One region of the Rhizobium sp. 10PS4 genome, then DNA from elsewhere that is predicted to be linked to it. Evidence: riboswitches for the same ligand, from Rfam matches in the RefSeq annotation. Region 1 holds a riboswitch; the other holds the start of a gene.
What was found. A riboswitch is a leader RNA that binds a small molecule or an ion and turns the genes downstream of it on or off. The one in region 1 is predicted to bind S-adenosylmethionine.

Region 1 (3,733 bases):
TCTCGCCTTCGTCCGTTTCCATCTGGTAATGGCCGAACATCAACCCTGAGGGCGTGTCGAGCGGGCAGCCGGAGGAATATTCGTAGGTGTCGCCGGGGCTAAGGCGCGGTTGCTCGCCGACGACGCCGGGACCGGTCACCTCGTCCACCTGACCGTTCTGGTCGGTGATGTTCCAGTAACGATTGACCAGCCGAACGGCTATGCTCGAATTGTTGCTGATGACAATCCGGTAACCCCAGACATAGCGATCGTCTTCCGGATCGGATTGCTCCTCCAGATAGAACGGCTCGACGACTACTTCGATCTCTCTTGTGAGGGCGCGATACATGCCTTGCACCTTAGTCAAGATATGTTACCCGTATCTTATAAGAGGCCCTGTCCGTCAAGAAACGGAACAATTATCATCGCTGAAATGGCTGTGATCCGAAGGGTTTTCGATCGTTAAGCCTAATTGTCAGTGTTAATTCCGTTTCGGAACGCCGCGGAGGACGAACTTGTTCCCCCGTCTCACCTTGGTGAGATCCGGCACGGCCGAACTCCAGGTCCGGCCGCCTTATCTCTGGATCTGGATCAGGCCGAGACCTTGGCAAGCGCCTTCGCGAAATCCTCGATCAGGTCGTCGGTATCCTCGATGCCGGCCGAAAGGCGGACCGTGCCCGGAGAAATGCCGAGTTCGGCGCGCGCCTCCTCCGTCAGGTTCTTGTGCGTCGTCGTTGCCGGATGGGTGATCAGGCTCTTGCTGTCGCCGAGATTGTTGGAGATCTTGATGATCTCGAGCGCGTTCTGCAGCGCAAAGGCCGCATCCTTGCCGCCCTTCAGCTCGAAGGCGACCAGCGTCGAGCCGCCGGTCATCTGCTTGGCGATGATATCGGCCTGCGGGTGGTCCTTGCGGCCGGGATAGATCACCTTGGCGACCTTGCCCTGCTCGGCCAGGAAATCGGCGATCTTTGCGGCATTTTCGGTCTGCTGGCGCACGCGCAGCGGCAGCGTCTCAATGCCCTTCAGCAAAGTCCAGGCGTTGAACGGCGACATCGCCGGGCCGGTATGGCGGAAATAGTCGTGCAGGTTCTCGTCGATCCATTCCTTGTCGGAAAGCACGACGCCGCCGAGGCAGCGGCCCTGGCCGTCAATATGCTTGGTGGCGGAATAGACGACGATATGGGCGCCGAGTTCCAAAGGTTTCTGGAAGAGCGGGGTGGCGAAGACGTTGTCGACGACGACCTTGGCGCCGATCTGGTTGGCGAGCTTGGCGACGCCTGCAATATCGATCACTTCGAGCGTCGGATTGGTCGGGCTTTCCAGGAAGAACACCTTGGTCTTCGGCGTGATCGCCTTTTCCCAGCTCGCCAGATCCCGGCCGTCGATCAGCGTGCAGTCGATGCCGTATTTCGGCGCCAGCGTCTCGACGACCCAGCGGCAGGAACCGAACAGAGCACGCGCAGCGACGATATGGTCGCCGGCCTTGAGCTGGCAGAGGATCGCCGCGGTGACGGCGGCCATGCCGGAAGCGGTGGCGCGGGCGTCTTCGGCGCCTTCGAGCATGCACATGCGCTTTTCGAACATGTCGTTGGTGGGGCTGCCGTAGCGGGCGTAGATGAAGCCCTCCGTCTCGCCCTTGAAGCGGGCTTCGGCCGCCTCCGACGTCTCGTAGACGAAGCCTTGGGTGAGATAGATTGCCTCGGACGTCTCGCCATATTGCGAACGCAGCGTGCCACCGTGGACGAGTTGGGTTGCCGGGCGCCAGGTCTTGCTCATGCCATCACCTTCACATAACAAAAAAACCGGTCGCAAAAGCAGACCGGTTTCAACCCGGTCTTTTTAGCCACTTGTTTAACGTGGCTGCAAGCCGACCGGCCAAATCACCACGGGATAATTCTGCAATACTGCTGTTAGCTGCTTGCGTCAATTCCCCGAGTTTGGTTTTGTCGGCGGCAAATGATGGATGAGGCATGATGGCTCGCGAAACGGGAATTCTGGCGGATCGCGCGATCTCCGCGCTGTTCGAAACGGGGCGTCTGATCTCCGAACGGGAGCTGGACCGCGACCAGATCCAGCCGGCAAGCCTTGACCTGCGCTTGGGCGGCAAGGCGTTTCGCGTGCGTGCCAGCTTCATGCCAGGCCCCTCGCATCTGGTGTCAGACAAGCTCGACCGGCTGAGCCTGCACGTGATCGACCTCTCCGAGGGGGCGGTGCTCGAAACCGGCTGCGTCTACATCGTGCCGCTGATGGAGAGCCTGGCGCTGCCGGCCGACATGTCGGCCTCGGCCAACCCGAAAAGCTCGACCGGGCGCCTGGATATCTTCACCCGCGTCATCACCGATTACGCCCAGGAATTCGACAAGATCCCATCAGGCTATTCCGGCCCGCTCTATCTCGAAATCAGCCCGCGCACCTTCCCGATCGTCGTGCGCCGCGGCTCGCGCCTGTCGCAGATCCGTTTCCGCGTTGGCCAGGCCCTGCTCGGCGAGCCGGAACTGTTGAAGCTGCATGAAAGCGAAACGCTGGTCGCCAGCAAGCTGCCGAATGTTTCGGGCGGCGGCATCGCGCTGTCGATCGACCTTGCCGGAGACAAGGACGGCCTGATCGGCTATCGCGGCAAACATCACACCGCCGTCGTCGATGTCGACAAGAAGGCCGAGCACGACCTCTTCGATTTCTGGGAACCGCTCCACAGCCGCGGCCGCAACGAGCTGATCCTCGATCCCGACGAGTTCTATATCCTCGTCTCGCGTGAGGCCGTGCACGTGCCGCCGGATTATGCCGCCGAGATGACCCCCTTCGATCCGCTGGTCGGCGAATTCCGCGTCCACTATGCCGGCTTCTTCGATCCGGGCTTCGGCCATGCGCCTGCCGGCGGGCGCGGCAGCCGCGCCGTGCTCGAAGTGCGCAGCCACGAAGTGCCCTTCATCCTCGAAGACGGCCAGATCGTCGGTCGCCTCGTCTACGAGCATATGCAGGAAAGGCCCGCCAGCCTCTACGGCTCCGGCCTCGGCTCGAACTACCAGGCCCAGGGCCTGAAACTCTCGAAGCACTTCCGTATCTGAAGCTGGCCTGAAGGGTTGCGACTTGACAGCCGCCCCCATCTGTTGGAAATCTCGCTTCATCGCGGGTGTAGCTCAATGGTAGAGCAGCAGCTTCCCAAGCTGAATACGAGGGTTCGATTCCCTTCACCCGCTCCAGCTCCCGCAAGCCGTGCCTGATGCACCTAATCCCCAAAAAACCGGATCGGCTTGTATTGCCGGTGCGCGATGATCAGGCTGCGGTCGGGCTGGATGATGTAGGTTTCCTCCACCTGCCGGCCGTACTGGTCGATGAAATCATGCGGGAAGGCTGAGCCGGGCGGTGATTTGGTGAGTTTGGTGCGCGGCTGGCCGCTATAGGTAATGCTTCCGGGGATGGGTTCGAGGCCCGGTCCGCTGTAGCCGACGGTGCTGCATCCCGTCAGAACGAGCGTGCCGACGAGGCCGATGATTGCAGGTTTCATATCCATCCCTCCCAATGCCGCGAATAATATCACTCTGTGCCTTGCCGGATAGGGCGCACGATACGAATGCCCATGCCGCGCGTCAATTCTTCGGGAAAGCGTCGCCGGGGGACGACGTGATCGAGCGGCCGGCGGGGCGACATCCACCTATGGATATTAGGGTGAGAATCCCATTCCTCCAGTCGTGCACCGACGCATCCATTGCCGAAACCGGTGCCGTCTGCTAGATCGGCATCGTCGAAAAAGGCA
Region 2 (3,733 bases), on a different contig from region 1:
ACCTGCTTCTCATCGGTCGGCAGATAGTGATCGGCGGCAATCATGATGTCATGGCCAAGCGCGTCTTCGCGGCCGTCGAGATTGAAATAGGCGTGCTGGCAGACATTGGCGAGCGTCGGCTGGTCGCTGGTCGATTCGTAGGTGATCGACAGTTCACCATTGCCATGCACCCAAAAAGTCGCCTGGATGGTGCAATTGCCGGGATAGCCGGCGCGGCCATCGGGATCGACGATCTTCAGCACCACGCGGTCGACGTCATGCTCGACGATCGTCCAATTGCGTTTGGCGATATTGTCGCTGCCGCCATGCAGATGCGTGACGCCGTTTTCATTCGGCTCGAGCTGATAGTCCTTGCCGTCAAGCGTGAACCTGCCGCCGCCGACGCGGTTGGCGCAGCGGCCGGGCGTCGCGCCGAAATAGGACGAATAAAGCAGATAGCTGTCGAAATCGTCGAAGCCAAGCTGCAGCGGCGCATCATGTCCCTCGAGACGCAGATCCTGGATGACCGCGCCCCAGCTGATGATCTTGGCCGTCAGCCCGCCGCCCTTGATCTCGACGCGATAGACGGTCTCGCCCGCCTGCGTCTGCCCGAAAACGTCCCGCTCCAACTTATCCGACATGATCGACCGTCCATTCTATCTCTTCTGCAAATTCCTCAATTCGGAATCGATTTGAGGAATTTGCAGCGATTCAAACTGTGCATTGCACGTCCGGCGAAGACGCGCGGTGTGGTAGGCTTCAGGACAGGAACCTGCCCGCATTTGCTTCGATCCGCAACCGGCGGATCAGAAAGAAAAGCCGCAGCAGTGACGCGGCGGCATAGGCTCGCGGCGCGATCGTCAACGATCAGAGATCGGTGCCGATCTCTTCCACATCAAAGGGCGTCGTCTGGTAGATTTCGTTGATCCAGTTGCCGAACAACAGATGTGCATGGCTGCGCCAGCGGTTCTGCGGCGCAAGCGCCGGATCGTTATGCGGGAAGTAATTGTGCGGCATCTTGATTGGCACGCCGGCATTGACGTCGCGGAAATACTCGTCGGAAAGCGAGGTGGAATCATATTCGACATGGTTGAACATGTAGAGCCGCCGGCCTCTCTTCTCGTGCACGAGGCAGACGCCCATTTCGCTGGACTCCATCAGGATCTCCAGGCTTTCGGATTTCTCGATGTCAGTGCGGCGCACTTCGGTCCAGCGCGACACCGGCACTTCGAAATTGTCGGAAAAGCCGTTGAGATAGATGGAGGACGGCTTGAGGTTCCGGTGACGGTAGACGCCGAAGGCCTTCTCCTTCAGCTCGTATTTCGGAACGCCGTGAAAATGATAGACCGCCGCCATCGCGCCCCAGCAGACGTTCATCGTCGAATGGACATTTGTTTCCGTCCAGTCGAGAATCTCCTGCATCTCCGGCCAATAGGTGACGTCCTCATAGGGCAAAAGCTCGATCGGCGCCCCGGTGATGATGAAGCCGTCGAACTTGCGGTGCTTTACCTCTTCCCAAGTCTGGTAGAAGGCAAGCAGATGATCCTCGGACGTATTCTTCGCCTTGTGGCCGCCGATGCGGATAAGCGACAGTTCCACCTGCAGCGGCGAGGCGCCGACGAGACGGGCCATCTGCAGTTCGGTCTTGATCTTGTTCGGCATGAGGTTCAGCAGCCCGATCTGCAACGGTCGGATATCCTGACGGATCGCCAACGTCTCGGTCATCACCCGCACACCCTCCTGAACCAGGGTTTCGAAGGCGGGCAGCGTATCGGGGATCTTGATGGGCATTGCGGTCACTCGATCAAAAACAAAAACCGGCGGCGACAAAAATCGCTACCGGTCCGCACGCGGCCCTTTAGCGACTTTTTTAACGTGGCTGCAAGCCGGCCGGCCAAATCACCACGGAGGCCTTAATTAGACCCAGTCTGATTGCGAATCAACTGGCGAATGCATGCAGGAGAGACTCATGCAAGCATCATCACACTTTAATGACTGATAGAATCTGTTGATAGACCGGTAACGCCACCATGTTATTTATAGGGGCATGGGCGATTTGGAAAAGCGTAATGGCAGATAAGATCGAGAGGAGGCCGGGCATCCGGAGGCAGGATAGGGTAGGGTATGATCTCAGCCTGACATATCGCCTCGGCGTCATGTTCTCAGCATTCTGGAATTCGGAAGTGCGTGGCAAGGTGCTGTTTCTGGCGACCGTGCTGATCCTCGTCATCCTGGCGACATCCTACGGCCAGGTCATTTTGAACGAGTGGAATGCTCCCTTCTATGATTCGCTGGAGCGCCGCGACCTCGGCGAATTCTTCCACCAGCTCGAAATCTTCGCGATGATCGCCGGCACGCTGCTGCTGCTCAACGTGCTGCAGGCTTGGCTGAACCAGATGACCGCGCTCTATATGCGCGAAGGCTTGTCGCGCGATCTGGTCGACCAGTGGCTGAAGCGCAAGCGAGCGCTGCGGCTCGCCTCCAGCGGCTTGATCGGCGTCAATCCAGACCAGCGTCTGCACGAGGATTCCCGCAACCTTGCCGAAAGCACGACAGGACTGGTTCTCGGCCTGCTGCAGTCGACCATTCTTCTTGTGAGCTTCATCGGCGTGCTCTGGGAACTTTCCAGCGGCTTCATTTTCCGCATCAGCGGCCATAGCTTCTCCATTCCAGGCTACATGGTCTGGGCGGCGATTTTCTATGCCGCTTCCGCCTCAGTGCTGAGCCAGGTCGTCGGCCGCAAGCTGGTGAAGCTCAATGCCGATCGTTTTTCGAAAGAGGCCGAGCTTCGCTTCACGCTGATGCACGCCAACGAAAACATGCCGGCAATTACCGTCGCCCGCGGCGAGGAGAACGAGCGTCGGCGCATCAACACCGATATCAGCTCGGTCCTGACAGTCGTCAAGCGGCTTGCCATGGCCAATACCAATCTCACCTGGGTCTCGGCCGGCTATGGCTGGCTGGTGATCGTCATCCCGATCATCGTTGCCGCCCCCGCCTATTTCTCCGGCGGTCTCACCCTCGGCCAGCTGATGATGTCCGTCGGTGCCTTCAACCAGGTCAACACGGCGCTGCGCTGGTATGTGTCCAATTTCGGCCCGATCGCCGAATGGCGCGCCACACTGATGCGCGTCACCGATTTCCGCCAGGCGCTGGTCGAGATGGAAGAGGACTTCGACCTGAAGGACAGCATCGCCTATGAAAACGCCGCGCCCGACACGCTGACGCTGAAGGACGTGGTGATCGTCGCCAAGATCGGCGAAGACATCGAGGAATGCGGCGGTTTCCGCCTGCGTGAAACCGATGTCGTGATCAAGGCCGGCGAAAAAATCATGATCAACGGCGATCACAGCGTCAATCGCAAGCTGCTCTTCCAGGCGATGGCCGGCCTCTGGCCGTGCGGCAGCGGCACGATAGGCCTGCCGCCGATCGACGACATGCTCTTCGTTCCGCAGGTTGCCTATGTTCCCGGCGGCACGCTGCGCGAGGCGCTGGCCTTCCCCGAACGTCCCGAAGCCTACGAGAAAGCCGACGTCGAGGCGGCCCTCGACAAGGTTGGTCTCCATTCGCTGATCGCAAGGCTCGAAACCCGCGCCCGCTGGGACAAGCTGCTCGACAGCGACCAGCAGAAAGCGATCGGATTTGCCCGGCTGCTTCTCGTGCGCCCGCGCTGGATCATCTTCGACGAAGTGCTGGAAGGCATGGAGCCGGAATTTCAGGAAACAATGGCCAAACTGCTCACCTCGATGCCCGA

Region 2: linked by a shared signal. The riboswitch ahead of metA (homoserine O-acetyltransferase MetA) and the one ahead of RWJ89_RS15670 (O-succinylhomoserine sulfhydrylase) in region 1 are both predicted to bind S-adenosylmethionine.

The regions. Positions count from the first base shown of each region.
Region 1 covers NZ_JAWDIW010000007.1:230,387-234,119, reverse strand. Annotated here, with positions in the region: gene apaG (Co2+/Mg2+ efflux protein ApaG) at 1-328, opposite strand, end outside; gene RWJ89_RS15670 (O-succinylhomoserine sulfhydrylase) at 571-1,755, opposite strand; SAM riboswitch at 1,798-1,876, opposite strand; gene RWJ89_RS15665 (2'-deoxycytidine 5'-triphosphate deaminase) at 1,950-3,044, shown strand; tRNA gene RWJ89_RS15660 (tRNA-Gly) at 3,106-3,179, shown strand; gene RWJ89_RS15655 (hypothetical protein) at 3,206-3,484, opposite strand.
Region 2 covers NZ_JAWDIW010000009.1:202,742-206,474, reverse strand. Annotated here, with positions in the region: gene RWJ89_RS18795 (aldose epimerase family protein) at 1-620, opposite strand, end outside; gene metA (homoserine O-acetyltransferase MetA) at 847-1,770, opposite strand; SAM riboswitch at 1,818-1,895, opposite strand; gene RWJ89_RS18785 (ABC transporter ATP-binding protein/permease) at 2,010-3,733, shown strand, end outside.